Regions from separate parts of the Streptomyces sp. NPDC057950 genome, predicted to be linked through region 1. Evidence: riboswitches for the same ligand, from Rfam matches in the RefSeq annotation. Region 1 holds a riboswitch; each other region holds the start of a gene.
What was found. A riboswitch is a leader RNA that binds a small molecule or an ion and turns the genes downstream of it on or off. The one in region 1 is predicted to bind thiamine pyrophosphate.

Region 1 (5,492 bases):
TCCACCGCGATGGCCGAGGCCAGGGTGCAGCCGGTGCCGTGGGTGTGCCGGTTGTCGTGGCGCGGGGCCCGCAACCAGAGCCGTTCGGCCCCGTCGGTCAGCAGGTCGGCGGCCTCGCCGGGCAGATGGCCGCCCTTCACCAGGACCCAGCGGGGACCGTGGGACAACAGCCGTTCCGCGGCCAGGCACATGTCCCGCTCCCCCGTCACCTCGATCCCCGTGAGCTCGGCGGTCTCGTCGAGATTCGGCGTCGCCACCGTCGCGAGCGGCAGCAGCGCGGCCCGTACGGCGTCCAGCGCGTCGTCGGCCAGCAGCCGGTCACCGTGCTTGGAGACACTCACCGGATCCACCACCACGGGCGCGGCGACGTCCGACAGCAGCTCGGCGACGGTCTCGACGAGCAGTGCGGAGCCGAGCATGCCGGTCTTCACCGCCTGCACCCCGATGTCGTCCACGACGCTGCGGTACTGCGCGCGCACCGCCTCGGCCGGAAGCTCCCAGACTCCCTGCACACCGAGGGAGTTCTGCGCGGTGACCGCGGTCAGCACGCTCATCCCGTGCGCCCCGAGCGCCAGCATGGTCTTGAGGTCGGCCTGGATGCCGGCGCCGCCGCCCGAGTCCGATCCGGCGACGGTCAGGACGCGGGGCGGGGCGGCGGGGGTGTTCGAGGACATGGCGGGTTCGCTCCGTACGAGAGGCGAGACGGTGAGGCGTGGCGGTGAGGCGTGGCGGGTGAGGCGAGACGGGTGAGGCGTGGCGGGTGACGAGTGCGAGGTGCGGGACGACGCGGCCCGTGACCGGCGGCGGCCGTGGTCAGCGGCGCAGCCGTAGCGGCGCGTACACCACGAGGGCCGCGAGGAACGCCACCCCGTAGGCGAGATCCGCACCGTGCAGGGCCCGCGCCACCGGACCGACGTACAGGCTGGTGCTCATGAACGGCACCGCCGCGGCGAAGGCACCGACGAACGCCACCAGCGCGGGCCACCACGGCCGCGGACGGGCGCTCTCGGCGGACAGATCGACCGGCGCGCCGGCTCGCGCCCTGGCCCGGACGAGCCAGTCGACGACGACGATCGCGACGAACCCGGGGATCCAGTAGCCGACGAGCAGCAGCACGTTCTGGAACCGGGTCGTGGTGTCGGCGGCGTGCATCCACAGCACGAGCGGGAAGCCGAGTACGGCCGCCAGCGCGGCGGCGGCCGGGCGCGGCAGGCGTACGCCCATGGTCTGCAGGGCGAGTGAGCCGCTGTAGTCGTTCATGGCGTTGCTGCTCAGGGCGGCCAGGGCCACGGCGAGCAGCCCGAAGGCACCGAGGACACCGCCGCCCAGCAGGGTGTCGACGCCGCGGGCGGTCTGGTCGGTGAAGACGGAGGCGCCCCACAGACCGAGCGCCTGGACGGCCACGAAGGACACGCTGACACCGGCGAGCGTGCACCAGAACATCCGCGGCCGGGACGCCGTACGCGGCAGATAGCGGCTGAAGTCGCTGGCGTAGGGGGCCCAGGACAGCGCCAGACTGAGGGCGATGGTGCAGGTCAGGACGAAGGCCCCGGCCCGGTCTGCGCCGTGCGCGGAGGCGGTGGCGGCGGGGTGGTCGCCGTTCAGGAGCTTCACCGTCAGCGCGGCGAAGGCGGCCGCGAGGGCGAACGTCATCACGGTCTGGAGCCGGTGGATCACCTCGTACCCGAGGACGCCGAGCGCTCCCTGCGCGCCCATCATGACCAGCACACCCAGCCAGAACGGCCAGCCGCACAACTGCGCCAGCGCGTCCCCGCCGAACAGGCCGATCAGCGCGTCCCAGGCGATCGACGACAGCCACTGCAGCGCACCCGGCACCAGCACGGCCCGTCCGAACGCGAGCCGGGCGAGCGGCAGCTGTCCGGCGCCGGTCTGGCTGCCCCAGGTGCCGAGGTACGCCGTCGGCACCGCGCCCAGCAGGGTGCCCAGCACGACGGCGGTCAGCGCGGTGGCGAAGTCGAGGCCGAGCGCGATGCCGACCGTACCGGTGAAGACGCCGGTCATCGTCAGGTTGGGGGCGAACCACACGGTGAAGAGGCGGCCGGGGCCGCCGTAGCGGTGGTCCTCCGGCACCGGGGCGATGCCGCGCGCCTCGACGCGCAGATCGCCGGGGGCCTCGGGCATCCGCCCGTCGAAGACGCCCTGCGGGCCCCCGACGGCCACTTCACCACGGGCATACGGCAACGACATGAGACATCCCTCCGCCAGTCCTAACTGGTTCAGGTTCGACGGGTGTGATCTCAGCCCACGTGCGGGGCACCCCGTGTCCGGTTCGGCGTCAGGATAGCCCGGCCCGCGCGCACGGCCCAGGCAGGGGGCGCGGTACGTCCGGGCAAGGGGCGCGGTACGTCCCGGGCAAGGGGCGCGGGGACCCGCGCGACCGGGGGCGAGAAGTCCGTGCGTCGGCGTTGTCGCGGGACAGCTCTCAGGGGCCGACGCGCGGCTCCCAGCCCTCGTACGCCGCTGTCAGCAGGCCCAGCACGCCGTGCGCGGTGACCTGGCGGGGGTTCGGGTACGCCTGACCGGCGGCCTGCGCCGCGGCCTCCGCCAAGTCGGCCTCCTCCAGGCCGAGTTCGGCGAGGGTGCTGGGCGCTCCCAGACCCCTGGCGAGCTCCCGCAGGGCGCGCGGGACGTCGTCCGTGCCGAGCGCCCTGGACAGCGTGGCGATCGCCCGGGGCGCGGCGGACGCGTTGTAGGCGAGGACGTAGGGCAGGACCACCGTGTGCGTCTCGGCGTGCGGCAGGCCGAAGGTGCCGCCGAGGACATGGCACAGCTTGTGGTGCAGGCCCATGGTGGTGGCACCGAGGCAGGCGCCGCACAGCCACGCGCCGTACAGGGCGCGGCTGCGCGCGGCGAGGTCGCCGGGTGCGGCGGCCACGGCCGGCAGGGCCCCCGTCATCGCCCGGACCCCCTCCTCGGCCATGAGCGAGACGAGGGGCGAGGCGTCGGGCGCGTACAGGGCTTCGACTGCGTGCGCGAGGGCGTTGACACCGCTGGTCACCGAGAGGGGAACGGGGAGACCGAGGGTGAGTTCGGGATCGTAGACGACGCTTCGGGGCTGGACGGCGAGGTCGCGTCCGGTGCGTTTGGCGCCGTCCTCGGTCAGACCCCACACCGGAGTCATCTCGGAGCCGGAGTAGGTGGACGGCACGGCGATCAGCGGCAGCCCGGTGCGCAACGCGATCGCCTTGCCGAGGCCGATCGCCGAGCCTCCGCCGACCGCCACGCAGCCGTCGGCCCGTATCTCGCGGGCCACCTCGACGGCGCGGGCGGCGACCTCGGCGGGTACGTGCATCCGGGCCTCGGCGTGCAGCCCCGCGCACTGGCCGCCCAGCGCGTCGGCGACCGCGCGGGCGGTGACCTCGCCCCGGCTGCCACAGACCACCAGCACCCGGTGCAGACCGAGCCGGGCGACCTCGCCGGGGGTCGCGGACACGGCGGCGCCGGGCCGGAAGACGACCCGGCCCGGCCGGGTCTCGTACGCGAAGTCGAGCGGGGTGTCCATGGCGCTCATGCCTGCTCCCGTACGAGGTCGAAGCGGGCGAGCCGGAGAGGGGCCGAGAGGCCGAACTCCCCTGGCAGGGAAGGATCGTCGGTCTCGGCGACCTCCTGGACCAGGCCCTGCCCGACGGCGAACACGGCGTCGACGACGTCGGCCGTGGAGTCGGCCGTGGAGTCGGCCGTGGACTCGTTCATGAAGGCGGTCGGGAGGTCTGTCGTGAAGTCGGTCGGTTCGACGGTCATGCCACTCTCCTGGTCCGGCGCACGATCCTGCCAGGCGTGTCCGAGGATGCGCCCCCGCGCCCCCGGCGGCAACTCCTGGTGTTCCGTCGCACGGCCATCGGCCATCGATCATCGGTCATCGGGACCGGTCGCCGTCGGCGCTCGCGTCCAGGAAGTGGAAGCCTGGTTCCGGATAGCGCGTGTGGGCCCGGTGCGGGGCGGACGAGGTGTAGGCGCCCGCGAGGGAGAACACCACACGGTCACCGGCCCGCAGGCCCTGGGCCCGGACGTCGCGGATCAGGACGTCCTTCGGCGTGCTCAGCTGGCCGGTGAGGGTGGCACGCTCCCTCCGCACCACGGGACGCGGCCAGGAATACGGCCATGGCTCCACTTCGAGGACGGACCAGGGCTGGTCGTGGCGCCCGGTCACAGGGGTGCGCAGGTGGACGGCGCCGCCACGGATGACGGCGAAGTCCTCGCTGGAGCCGTGCTCGACGTCCAGCACCTCGCTCGCGTACCAGCCGCAGTACGCGGTCAGCGCGCGACCGGGCTCGATCCGCAGCGTCAGCCCCGGGTGGGCCGCGACGAGCCGGGCGAGGCCCTCGCCGTACGCGTGCCAGTCGAAGCGGCGTTCGGGGCGGTCGTAGTCCACCGCCATACCGCCCCCGATGTCCACCTCGGTGAGCCGAAGGCCGTTGCGGGCGGCCAGTTCCAGGGTCCAGGCGACGACGGACCCGGCCAGCGCCAGGTGTTCCTCGGCGTGCACGCCGTTGGCCAAGTGGGCGTGGACACCTCGTAGTTCGAGGTTCGGATAGCTGCCGTCGGTGAGCAGGCCGACGATCGTGTCGGCCCGGGAGGGATCGAGTCCGGAGGCGGTGGCGGACCCGCCGCCGTCCGCCGTGAGAAGACCGTCGGGCACCGGGAGGTCGAACCGCGGCAGCACCGCCACCCGGCGGTCCGGAGCGTGCCGCTGGGCCAGCCCCGCCAGCATGTACAGCTCGTACTCGCTCTCGACCTGGAAGCGTGTCACGCCCCGCTCCAGCGCGTCCGCCAGCTCCGTCGGGGTCTTCTCCGTACCGCCGAAGACCCGCGGACGGTCCACGGCGGCCTCGGCCACGTGGGCCAGTTCGGTGCCGGAGGACACCTTGTAACCGTCGACGTACGGGCCGAGCTCGGCCAGGATCTCCGGTTCCCCGTTGGCCTGGACCGCGTAGTACAGCTCGACGCGATCGGGCAGGGCGGCTCTGACGGACGTGGCGTGGGCGCGTAGAGCCGCCAAGTCGTATACGTAGGCGGGTAGTTCCGTGGGCGACAGGGAGAGGATGCGGTCGCGCACCGCGCGCGGGGGTGTGATCATTGGGGCACTCCGGGTCGTATGGCGCAAGGTGTCGTCGGCACGCGACGGGGGTGGCGAACGGCCGGCCGACATCGCCGACCGGCCGGCGCGCGACACGGGGAGCGGGGCCACGCCGGAAACGCGGAGCCGAGCAGCGGGCCCCACGCGGAGCAGAGCCGCAGGCGCCACGGGCAGCAGAGCCGCGGGCGCCACGGGGAACAGAGCCGCGCGCTCCGCGGGAAGCAGGTCCGCGGGCGCCAAGGCGTAGCCGGTATCTCTCCCGGGACACGGGTGCGACGCGCGTGCCGGGTCCGCAGTCCGTACCGGGTCCGTCGGCGGGGGCGGAGTGTCCGGGAGGGGCCGACCGAGCGTCCGGTCCAGCGGAAGGAGCGGGGACCAGGAGAGCACCGCCGCC
Region 2 (5,492 bases), on a different contig from region 1:
ACCCGCACCCGCACCCGCATCCGTCGTCCCGGACGTCGCCTTCGTGACGAGCCTCGCCATCACAACTCCCCTGTCCGGTCGGTCCGCATACGCTCCAACAGCAGCAGCGCCACCGCGCACACCACCATCAAGATCGTCGAAAGTGCCATCGCCTGTCCGTAGTTGAGGTCACCGGCGCGCCCGAGAAGCCGTGCTACCGCGACCGGCAGAGTCGGGTTGTCGGGGCGCGCGATGAAGACCGTCGCCCCGAACTCGCCGAGCGACACGGCGAAGGCGAACCCCGCCGCGATCAGCAGCGCCCTGCGCACCATCGGCAGGTCGACCTCCCGCCACACCCGCCACGGTGAGGCCCCGAGCACCGACGCCGCCTCCCGCAGCCGTCCGTCCACGGCCCGCAGCACGGGCAGCATCGTCCGTACGACGAAGGGGACACCCACCAGCGCCTGCGCGAGCGGCACCAGGATCCAGCTGCTCCTGAGATCGAGCGGCGGCTCGTCCAGCGCGATCAGGAACCCGAAACCGACGGTCACGGCGGACACCCCGAGCGGCAGCATCAGCAGTGCGTCGAACCCCCGCACGAGACGACCGGCGCGGCCGGTGAGAGCGGCGGCTGCCAGACCTCCGATGACCACGGCGATCGCGGTGGCGGCGAGCGCGTACTCCAGCGAGTTGCCGATCGCCTCGATCGGGGCCACCAGGAAGATGCCGCCGTCGTCGGAGGTCAGCGCCCTGTAGTAGCCGAACCCGAAGCCCCCGGGGGTGTCCAGGGACCGCTGGACCAGCACTCCGAGCGGCAGCACGAGCAGGACCGCGATGCTCGCGAGCACTCCCGTGAGCAGCGCCCACTGCCCGGCCCCGCGCGGCCGGCGGGCGGTCGTCTCAGGGGCGACCAGACGCAGGGCGGTCTCCCGGCGGCGTACGGTCCCCGCGTGGACGGCGAGGATCGCGCCGACGGCCACGAACTGGATGATCGTCAGCACCGCCGCCGTCGCGAGGTCGAAGATCTCCGAGGTCTGCCGGTAGATCTCGACCTCAAGGGTGGAGAAGGTCGGCCCGCCGAGGATCTGGACCACCCCGAACGAGGTGAAGGTGAAGAGGAAGACCATGAGCGCCGCGGCGGCGACGGCGGGGCTCAGGGCCGGGAGCGTCACCGTGCGCCAGGCCGCGAACCGGGAGGCGCCGAGCACGCGCGCGGCCTCCTCCTGTCGCGGGTCGAGCTGCGACCAGAGCCCGCCGACCGTGCGGACGACCACCGCGTAGTTGAAGAAGACGTGCGCGAGCAGGATCGCCCAGACGGTGGTGTCGAGCCGAACACCCCACAGGCCGTCCAGCAGTCCGCCGCGGCCGATCAGCGCCAGGAACGCCGTACCGACGACGACGGTGGGCAGCACGAACGGGACGGTCACCACCGCGCGCAGAACCTGCTTGCCCCGGAAGTCGAAGCGCGCGAAGACGTAGGCGCCGGGGAGCGCGATCAGCAGGGTCAGCGCTGTCGAGGCGAGCGCCTGCCAGGTGGTGAACCACAGCACGTGCCGGATGTCGGACCGGCCGACCACCTCACCGATCCGTCCGAGCCGCCAGACCCCGTCGGCCTCGAGACCGCGGGCCACGATCGCCGCGACGGGGTAGGCGAAGAAGACGCCGAAGAACACGACCGGCAGGGCCATGAGCCACAGCCGCGTCGCGCTCCCGCGCCTTCTGGGCGCCGCCTCGGCTACTTCAGTACGAGCGAGGTCCACGACTTGACCCACTGGTCACGGTTCTTGGCGATCTCGGCCGGGGCCAGGGTCTCGGGGTGCTCGGCCTGCGGACCGAACTTCACGAACACCTCGGGCACCTTGGCGGTCTCACGGACCGGGTACACGAACATGTTCAGCGGCATGTCCTCCTGGAACCTGAAGCTGATCAGGAAGTCGAGGAGCGCCTTGCCGCCCTTCGTGTTCTTCGCGTTGCTCAGCAGCCCCGCGTACTCGACCTGGCGGAAGCAGGTGCCGTCGGCGACCCCGGTCGGCGCGGTCTTCGGCTTCGGGTCGGCGTAGATCACCTCGGCGGGCGGGGAGGAGGCGTACGAGACGACCAGCGGCCGGTCGGCCTTGGCCTTCTTGCCGCCCGCGGACCCCGAGAACTCGTCGTTGTAGGCCTGCTCCCAGCCGTCGACCACCTTCACGCCGTTGGCCTTGAGCTTCTTCCAGTAGTCCTGCCACCCGGCGTCCCCGTACTTCGCGGCGGTCCCGAGCAGGAATCCGAGGCCGGGCGAGGACGTGGACGCGTTCTCGGTGACGAGGAGGTTCTTGTACGCGGGCTTGATCAGGTCGTCGAAGGAGGTGGGCGGCGCCAGGTGATGCTTGCTGAAGTAGGCCTTGTCGTAGTTGACGCAGATGTCGCCGGAGTCGATGGGCGTGACCCGGTGCTTGCCCTCGTCGACCCGGTAGCGCTGGACGATCTGGTCGGAGCCCTTGGGCTCGTACGGCTGGAACAGCCCGTTGTCGAGCGCGCGGGAGAGCAGGGTGTTGTCGACGCCGAAGAAGACGTCCCCCTGCGGGTTGTCCTTGGTCAGGATGGCCTTGTTGACGGCCTGGCCGGCGTCTCCGTCCTTGAGGATCCTGACCTTGTAGCCCGACTCCTGCTCGAAGGCGTGCAGCACGCTCTTGGAGTAGGCGAAGGAGTCGTGGCTGACGAGGGTCACGGTCCCGGGGCCGGCGGCCTTGTCGCCGGAGCCGGACGAGCCGCACGCGGACAGCGTGACGAGGCCCAGTGCGACGACCACGGCCGCGGTCGTCCTCTTCTTGGTGCTCACTGAATTCCTCCTGGGGTGACCAGGAAGAGACGCGGCCCTGCCCGGGAACTCGGCGGTTCCCGGGCAGGGCGCAACAGCTTGAGTGATGCCCGAACTTCCTACCCAGAATGACCTGGGCGAGGTTCAGAGGGTCTGCGGCCCACCGGTGCTCCGGCTGCCGCACTCTCAGCGCTGTGGCGCTCCCCTGTCGGAATATGAAGATGTCGGAATATGGAAATGTACGTGCCGGGTCAGACTACCGCTCGGTCGCCGCGAGCTGGCCGCACGCCCCGTCGATCTCCTGGCCCCGGGTGTCCCGGACGGTGACCGGCACGCCGTGGGCCGCGATGGCCTCGACGAACGCCTTCTCGTCCTCGGGTCGCGAGGCGGTCCACTTCGAGCCCGGGGTCGGGTTGAGCGGGATGAGGTTGACGTGCACGGGCTTGCCCCTGAGCAGCCGCCCGAGCCGGTCACCGCGCCACGCCTGGTCGTTGATGTCCCGGATGAGGGCGTACTCGATGGAGAGCCGGCGCCCCGACTTGGCCGCGTACTCCCAGCCCGCGTCGAGCACCTCCCGCACCTTCCACCGCGTGTTCACGGGGACGAGGGTGTCGCGCAACTCGTCGTCCGGCGCGTGCAGGGAGATGGCGAGGCGGCACTTGAAGCCCTCGTCGGAGAACCGGTGGATGGCCGGGACCAGTCCCACCGTCGACACGGTGATGCCGCGCTGGGAGAGCCCGAGGCCGTCCGGCTCGGGGTCGGTGAGTGCGCGGATGGCGCCTACCACCCGCTTGTAGTTGGCGAGCGGCTCGCCCATGCCCATGAAGACGATGTTGCTCAGCCGCGCCGGGCCTCCGGGGATCTCGCCGTCCCGCAGCGCCCGCATGCCGTCCACGATCTGGTGCACGATCTCGCCGGTCGACAGGTTCCGGTCGAGTCCGGCCTGGCCGGTGGCGCAGAACGGGCAGTTCATCCCGCATCCCGCCTGGGAGCTGATGCACATGGTCACCCGGTCCGGGTAGCGCATCAGCACGGACTCGACGAGCGTGCCGTCGAAGAGCCGCCACAGGGTCTTGCGCGTGGTCTCCTGGTCGGTCGACAGATGCCGCACGACGGTCATCAGCTCGGGAAGCAGCGCTTCCTGGAGCTTGCCGCGCGCGGCGGCCGGGATGTCCGTCCACTCCGCGGGGTCGTGCGCGAACCGGGCGAAGTAGTGCTGCGAGAGCTGCTTGGCGCGAAACGGCTTCTCCCCGATCGCGGCGACCGCCTCTTTACGCTCGGCGGGCGTGAGGTCGGCAAGGTGCCGCGGCGGCTTCTTGGCTGCGCGGGGGGCGACGAATGTGAGTTCTCCGGGCTTCGGCATAACCCTTCCAGTGTCGCAGATCAACACGACCGTCCCGGGCCGGAGCGGGGTGGGGGTGGTCACCTACGGGTGCAGCCCGTCGACTTCGGTCGGTCACCTGCCCGTGGGCGAAGGCGGACGCGCGGGAATCGCGCGCGTCGGACGGGTCCGTGGAGAGTCCATCGGCCCCCGAGGACGCGGCCTCGGCCCGGGATCCGGGATCGCGCCGCTCAATGCGGTGAGGGGCCCGTCGCCCTGTGGACGACGGACCCCTCACCGGAAAGTCCGCGGGTCAGCCGGACCCTACGAAGATCACCAACAGGAGCCAGACCACGGGTGCCGTCGGCAGGAGCGAGTCCAGGCGGTCCATGATGCCGCCGTGACCCGGCAGCAGTGTGCCCATGTCCTTGATGCCCAGGTCCCGCTTGATCATGGACTCGCCGAGGTCACCGAGTGTGGCGGTGGCCGCGACCGCGAGGCCGATGATCAGGCCCTGCCACCACGTGCCGTCCTCGATCAGGAACTGCAGACACAGCGCGCCCCCGACCATGGCGAAGACGACGGCTCCGACCAGGCCCTCGCGGGTCTTGCCGGGGCTGATGCGGGGCGCGAGCTTGTGCTTGCCGAAGCGCCAGCCGATCGCGTACGCGCCGGTGTCGCTGACGACCGTCAGGAGCAGGAACGTCAGAACGCGGCGCGGACCGTCGTCCGCGGTCAGCATCATCGCCACGAAGGTCGCCAGGAACGGCACGTAGAAGGCGGCGAAGACGCCGGCCGTGACGTCCTTGAGGTACCCCTCGGGCGGTTCCGTCATCCGCCAGACCAGTACCGCCAGCGCCGTGAGTGCCATCGCCACCCACGCGCCCTCGGCACCTCGTACATAGCCGGCGACGACCATGGCCGCACCGCCGACCGCCAGTGGCACGAGCGGCGCTTTGATGCCCTTGCGTTCCTCGAGCCGCGAGGTGAGCTCCCACAGCCCCACCACCACGGCGACGGCGACCACACCGACGAAGACGGCCTTGACGACGAACAACGACGCGATGATCACCGCACCGAGCCCGACGCCCACCCCTATCGCAGCACCGAGGTCGCGACCTGCACTCTTCTTCGGTGCGGGGGCGGGCTGCTGGGCGGCGCTGGGCATGGGCTCCTGCGGCTTCTGCGACGGGTTCCCGTAGGACCCCGCCGCCGGTCTGTCGTCGCGAACCGGGGGGCCGCTCAGCCGAGCGGCCCCCCGGTCGTCATCCTGGTCTCCGCCGTGAGCGGGTCCCTCGGGCACGATGGGCATGGGGCGAGTGTGCTGCGCGTCATGCGCATCGTACGCGGGACCCGCCGGGCCTGCCCCCTGGGCAGACCCCTGGTCGGAGGGCC
Region 3 (5,492 bases), on a different contig from region 1:
CAACCGCAGGTACGACTCGGGCTGGAAGAACATCTGCGTGATCGCGTAGTCCGCGCCGGCCCGGCACTTGTCGACGAAGTGCGCGACGTCCGCGTCCTGGTCGGCGGAGCGCGGATGCATCTCGGGGAAGGCGGCGACGCCCACGCAGAAGTCGCCGGACTCCTTGATGAGACGGACGAGTTCGGCCGCGTAGGTCAGGCCCTGGGGATGCGGGACCCAGTCGCCCATGGGGTCTCCGGGCGGGTCACCGCGGACCGCGAGCATGTTCCGGATCCCCGCGTCCGCGTACTGGCCGATGATGTTGCGCAGCTCTGCCACGGAGTGGTTGACGGCGGTGAGGTGGGCCACCGGTGTGAGCGTGGTGTCGGCGACGATCTGCTCGGTCTCCCTGACCGTGCCGGCGCGGGTGGAGCCGCCCGCTCCGTAGGTCACGGAGACGAAGTCGGGGGCGACGGCCTCGACCCTGCGCAGCGCGTTCCACAGGTTCCGCTCGCCCTTGGGGGTCTTCGGCGCGGAGAACTCGAACGAGTACGTCTTCTTGCCGGACGCGAGCATGTCGCTCACGATGCGTGCGCGGTCAGTCCTGGTGGAGGCAGATCCGAGGGCCATACTCGCAGGTTAACCAGGGGGCGCCGGTCCCCCAACCGAACCGGAAAGAATTGTCCGATTCGTCGGCTTCTTGTCCACCCCTCGGACAGAGCGCGGGACGACCCGACGGGCGGCGGGACGGTCCGCGCGCCACGGGCCGCACGCCACAGGTCGCGCGCCACGGGCCGGGCCGGCTCCGCGCGGTCAGGCCTGCCGCAGCCGCTTCGCGAACTCGGCGGCCGCCGCCGCGGGGTCGTCCGCCTCGGTGATCGCGCGGACCACGACGACACGGCGGGCGCCCGCCTCCAGCACCTCGTCGAGGTTGCCCAGGTCGATGCCGCCGATGGCGAACCAGGGGCGGTCGGTGTCGAGCGCGGCGGTGTGGCGGACCAGGTCGAGGCCCGGTGCGTGGCGGCCCGGCTTGGTGGGAGTGGGCCAGCAGGGGCCGGTGCAGAAGTAGTCCACGCCGTCCTGGACGGCGGCGGCCGCGGCCTCAGCCGCCGCGTGCGTGGAACGGCCGATCAGGACTTCGTCGCCGAGGATGGCGCGGGCCGCGGGGACCGGGAGGTCGCCCTGGCCCAGATGGAGGACGGCGGCGCCGGCCGCGTGGGCGACGTCCGCCCGGTCGTTGACCGCGAGGAGCTTGCCGTGGCGGGCGCAGGCGTCCGCGAAGACCCGCAGGTGTTCCAGCTCCTCGGCGGCCTCCATGCCCTTCTCGCGCAGTTGCACGATGTCGACGCCACTCGCCAGGACGGCGTCCAGGAACTCGGCGAGGTCGCCCTGGCGCGTGCGCGCGTCCGTGCAGAGGTAGACGCGGGCGTCGGCGAGGCGGGCGGCGTTCTCGGGCATGCGTGGATCCCCCGTGGTGCGGCGGTGCGTACGGGCCACGGCGGCCGGGGTGGCCCGGGGCCGGCCGTGGTCCGTACGCCGGACGTGTTGTCGGATCAGACGGCGAGCGCCTGGGCGCGACGCTTCACCTCCGTGCCGCGATTCTCGCTCAGCGCCTGCGCGGGGGTGCCGGGCAGGGTCGAGTCGGGGGTGAAGAGCCACTCGAGCATCTCTTCGTCGGTGAAGCCGTCGTCCCGCAGGAGCGTCAGGGTGCCGGTGAGGCCCTTGACGACCTTGTCCTCGTCGATGAAAGCGGCGGGGACGTGCAGCGCGCGGTTCTCACCACGGCGTACGGCGATCAGCTGGCCTTCCTTGACCAGCTGCCGGACGCGGGTCACCTCGACGCCGAACTGTTCGGCGATGTCGGGGAGGGTGAGCCAGGCGGGGACGAGAGCATCGATCTTTGCGTCAATCTCGGTCACGGGACAAGCCTGCCATCCCGGACTGACACTCGGTACCCGAGCGCCGCCCGTCCCGCGTCAGAAGCGCGTGAATCTCGTGGAATTCCACCGAATTCCGGCACGGTGGCGCGGGCGCGGGCCACGCGGCGAGCGGATCCGGCGGGTTCACTCGCCCGGCCGCCCGGCCGCCCGGTTGTCTGGCCGCCCGGCCGCCCGGCCGCCCGGTTGCCCGGTTGCCCGGTTGCCTGGCCGCAGGGCCGCAGGGCCGCAGGGCCGCCCTCGGGCGAGCGGCTCGGCGGGATTCGTCGGCCCCGGTCGCCCGGCCGCCCCCCCGGCGAGGGAGCCCACCGGGCCGGGCAGGCCCGGCCCCTCGCGTCGCCGCCCGAACGGGGGCCTGGGTGCCCGCCTAGGCCGTGGCGTCCTTCAGCGGACGTGAAGGATCCGACAGGATCTCCGGGTCCAGCGGCATGCCCGCCTCGATCAGACGGCGGCCCTGGGCCAGATCGCGGGGGCGCCCCACCGCCAGGAGCGCGACGAGGCGGGAGTCGCGCAGCCAGCAGACCGTCCAGGCGGCGCCCGAGGAGCCGCCGCGCCAGACGGTCGTGTCGGCGGGCGCGTGGTGGCCGACGTACTGGACGAAACGGCCGAACTGCTCGGACCAGAAGTACGGAACCGGGTCGTACGCCACCGGGGCCTCGCCGATGATGTTCGCCGCCACCGTGCGCGGTCCCTGCAGGGCGTTGTCCCAGTGGTGGACGAGGAGGCGCTCCTCGTACCGGCCCGAGGGGAAGGACGCGCAGTCGCCGACCGCGTAGACGTCCGGCAGGGAGGTGCGCAGGTGACTGTCGGCGACGACCTCGCGGTGGGCTCCGAGCTCGATGCCGGAGTCGGCCAGCCAGGCGGTGGCGGGCCGGGCGCCGATGCCGACGACCACGGCGCCCGCGGGCACCCGGGACCCGTCGTCGAGCACCACGGCACCGGGCTCGACGCGCTCCACGCGCGCGTGGGTGCGCAGCGAGGCCCCGCTGTCCGCGTACCAGGCGGCCATCGGCGCGGCCACCTCGGCGGGCAGTGCCCCGGCCAGTGGCCGGTCGGCGGCCTCGACGACCGTCACCGCGCACCCGGCCTCGCGCGCCGCCGTGGCGAACTCCGCTCCGATCCAGCCCGCCCCGACCACCACGATGTCGTGCTGCCGGGCCAGCACGGGGCGCAGCCGTTCGGCGTCGTCCAGGGTGCGCAGGAGATGGACGCCGGGCATGCCCTCCGCGCCGGGGAGCTGGATCGGTTCCGCGCCGGTGGCCAGCACCAGGAGGTCGTAGGGCACCGGTCCCGCGGCGGTGTCCAGCTCGTGGTCCCCGGGGCGCAGGCCCAGCGCTTCGCAGCCGAGTCTCAGTTCGATGCCCAGTGCCTCGAAGTCGATGTCGAAGGCGGAGTGCTCGGCCTTTCCGAGCAGCACCGCCTTGGACAACGGCGGCCGGTCGTACGGCTGGTGCGGCTCGGCGCCGATCAGTGTCACACCGCCGGTGAATCCCTGTTCGCGCAGGGCGACCGCGGTCTGCACGCCGGCCATGCCCGCGCCCGCGATGACGACCCGGCGTGCCGTAGGCCCTTGCTTCTGCCCCTGCGTCTGCTCGCTCACCTGATCACCATAGACACCTGACAATCCGTCAGTCAGCGGACGTGCTCAGTGACCTGCTCCACAATGCGGCCCGGTGTCGGCGGGTCCGTCCGGCGCGCGCGGTCCGTGCGGGTTGGTCGGGGTCGTCGATCCGCTCGATCCGGACCGCCACGTTCGTCCCGCCGCCCGTCCACGACCCCCCCTCCCCGCTCTCCGCCGGCCGCGGCCGGACGGGGCCGTCGCGCGCATGGGCCATGGGCGGAGGCTCCCTTACTGAGGCACGCGGCGGCGAGCTAGGGTGGTCGACGTAGAGCACTCGCGGGAGCCCGGACGCACCGGGCTGAGAGGGAGGCTGGCGGCCTCCGACCGTACGAACCTGATCCGGGTCATGCCGGCGAAGGGAGGGGCTGGACGCCCATGTCGCGTACACCGGCGGAGAGGTCCGTCACGTCCGACGTCCTGGTGGTGGGCGGCGGGATCATCGGCCTGGTCACGGCCTGGCGGGCCGCCCAGCGCGGGTTCACCACGACGGTCGTGGACCCGGAACCCGGCGGCGGGGCCGCGCAGGTCGCCGCCGGAATGCTCGCCGCCGTCACCGAGCTCCACTACGGCGAGCAGACCCTGCTGGGCCTGAACCTCGCCTCCGCGCGCCGCTATCCGGACTTCGTCGCCGAGCTCACCGAGGCGACGGGCCAGGATCTCGGCTACCGCCGGTGCGGCACGCTGGCCGTCGCCCTGGACTCCGACGACCGCGCCCACCTGCGGGAACTGCACGCCCTGCAGAACCGTTCGGGGCTCGCGTCGGAGTGGCTCAGCGGCCGTGAGTGCCGTCGGCTGGAACCGATGCTCGCGCCCGGTGTCCGTGGCGGTCTGCGCGTCGACGGCGACCACCAGATCGACCCGCGCCGCCTGGCGAAGGCCCTGGTCACAGCGTGCGAGCGAGCCGGGGTGGTGTTCCACCGGACCTGGGCTCAGCGGCTGACGGTGGTCCGGGAGCGGGCCACCGGGATCGTCACCACGGGCGGCGACGTGCTGGCGGCGACGCAGGTGGTACTGGCCGCGGGCAGCCTCAGCGCGAGGCTCGAGGGCGTGCCCGACGACGTGAGGCCGCCCGTGCGCCCGGTGAAGGGGCAGGTGCTGCGGCTGACCGTGCCGAAGCGGTACGCGCCCTTCCTGAGCCGCACCGTGCGGGCCGTGGTCCGTGGCAGCCAGGTCTATCTGGTGCCGCGCGAGAGCGGCGAACTCGTCGTCGGTGCGACCAGCGAGGAGCTGGGCTGGGACACCACGGTGACCGCGGGCGGCGTGTACGAGCTGCTGCGCGACGCCCATGAGCTGGTGCCCGGGATCACCGAACTGCCGCTCACCGAGACCCGGGCCGGACTGCGCCCCGGCTCGCCCGACAACGCTCCGCTGCTCGGCCCGACCGGGCTCGACGGACTGCTGCTGGCCACCGGCCACCACCGCAACGGCGTCCTGCTCACCCCCGTCACCGGGGACGTCATGGCGCACGTCCTCGCCTCGGGGGAGCTCCCCGAGGAAGCGCGCCCCTTCACTCCCCACCGGTTCAGCCCGACACGCACGGAGCAGCCCGTATGAACATCCTCGTCAACGGCGAGCGCCGGCTCGTCGCCGCGGGCACCGCCCTCGACACGCTCGTCGCCACCCTCACGGCGGCGCCCTCCGGCGTCGCCGCCGCGCTCAACGAGACCGTCGTCCCGCGCACCCAGTGGTCCGCCACGTCCCTGCGCGAGGGAGACCGTGTCGAGGTCCTCACCGCTGTCCAAGGAGGCTGACCCATGGCCGACGATCCGTTCGTCCTCGGAGGTACGTCCTACTCGTCCCGGCTGATCATGGGTACGGGAGGCGCGCCCAGCCTCGACGTGCTGGAACGGTCGCTCGTGGCGTCCGGGACGGAGCTGACGACCGTCGCGATGCGCCGGGTGGATCCCGCGGCGCACGGCTCCGTCCTGTCCGTGCTCGGCCGGCTCGGCATCCGG

Region 2: another riboswitch for thiamine pyrophosphate. It lies ahead of ACFVTC_RS32885 (thiamine ABC transporter substrate binding subunit); the one in region 1 lies ahead of ACFVTC_RS11565 (purine-cytosine permease family protein).
Region 3: another riboswitch for thiamine pyrophosphate. It lies ahead of thiO (glycine oxidase ThiO); the one in region 1 lies ahead of ACFVTC_RS11565 (purine-cytosine permease family protein).

The regions. Positions count from the first base shown of each region.
Region 1 covers NZ_JBHVPP010000005.1:191,887-197,378, forward strand. The annotation lists gene thiD (bifunctional hydroxymethylpyrimidine kinase/phosphomethylpyrimidine kinase) at 1-674, opposite strand, end outside; gene ACFVTC_RS11565 (purine-cytosine permease family protein) at 814-2,208, opposite strand; TPP riboswitch at 2,198-2,292, opposite strand; gene ACFVTC_RS11570 (maleylacetate reductase) at 2,444-3,523, opposite strand; gene ACFVTC_RS11575 (hypothetical protein) at 3,529-3,762, opposite strand; gene ACFVTC_RS11580 (type III PLP-dependent enzyme) at 3,878-5,098, opposite strand.
Region 2 covers NZ_JBHVPP010000023.1:96,494-101,985, reverse strand. The annotation lists gene ACFVTC_RS32895 (ABC transporter ATP-binding protein) at 1-60, opposite strand, end outside; gene ACFVTC_RS32890 (ABC transporter permease) at 60-1,739, opposite strand; gene ACFVTC_RS32885 (thiamine ABC transporter substrate binding subunit) at 1,715-2,797, opposite strand; TPP riboswitch at 2,875-2,993, opposite strand; gene rlmN (23S rRNA (adenine(2503)-C(2))-methyltransferase RlmN) at 3,033-4,139, opposite strand; gene ACFVTC_RS32875 (phosphatidate cytidylyltransferase) at 4,411-5,492, opposite strand, start outside.
Region 3 covers NZ_JBHVPP010000002.1:178,537-184,028, reverse strand. The annotation lists gene metF (methylenetetrahydrofolate reductase [NAD(P)H]) at 1-609, opposite strand, end outside; gene thiE (thiamine phosphate synthase) at 793-1,437, opposite strand; gene ACFVTC_RS05030 (Rv2175c family DNA-binding protein) at 1,533-1,898, opposite strand; gene ACFVTC_RS05025 (NAD(P)/FAD-dependent oxidoreductase) at 2,284-3,516, opposite strand; TPP riboswitch at 3,804-3,915, shown strand; gene thiO (glycine oxidase ThiO) at 3,913-5,091, shown strand; gene thiS (sulfur carrier protein ThiS) at 5,088-5,288, shown strand; gene ACFVTC_RS05010 (thiazole synthase) at 5,292-5,492, shown strand, end outside.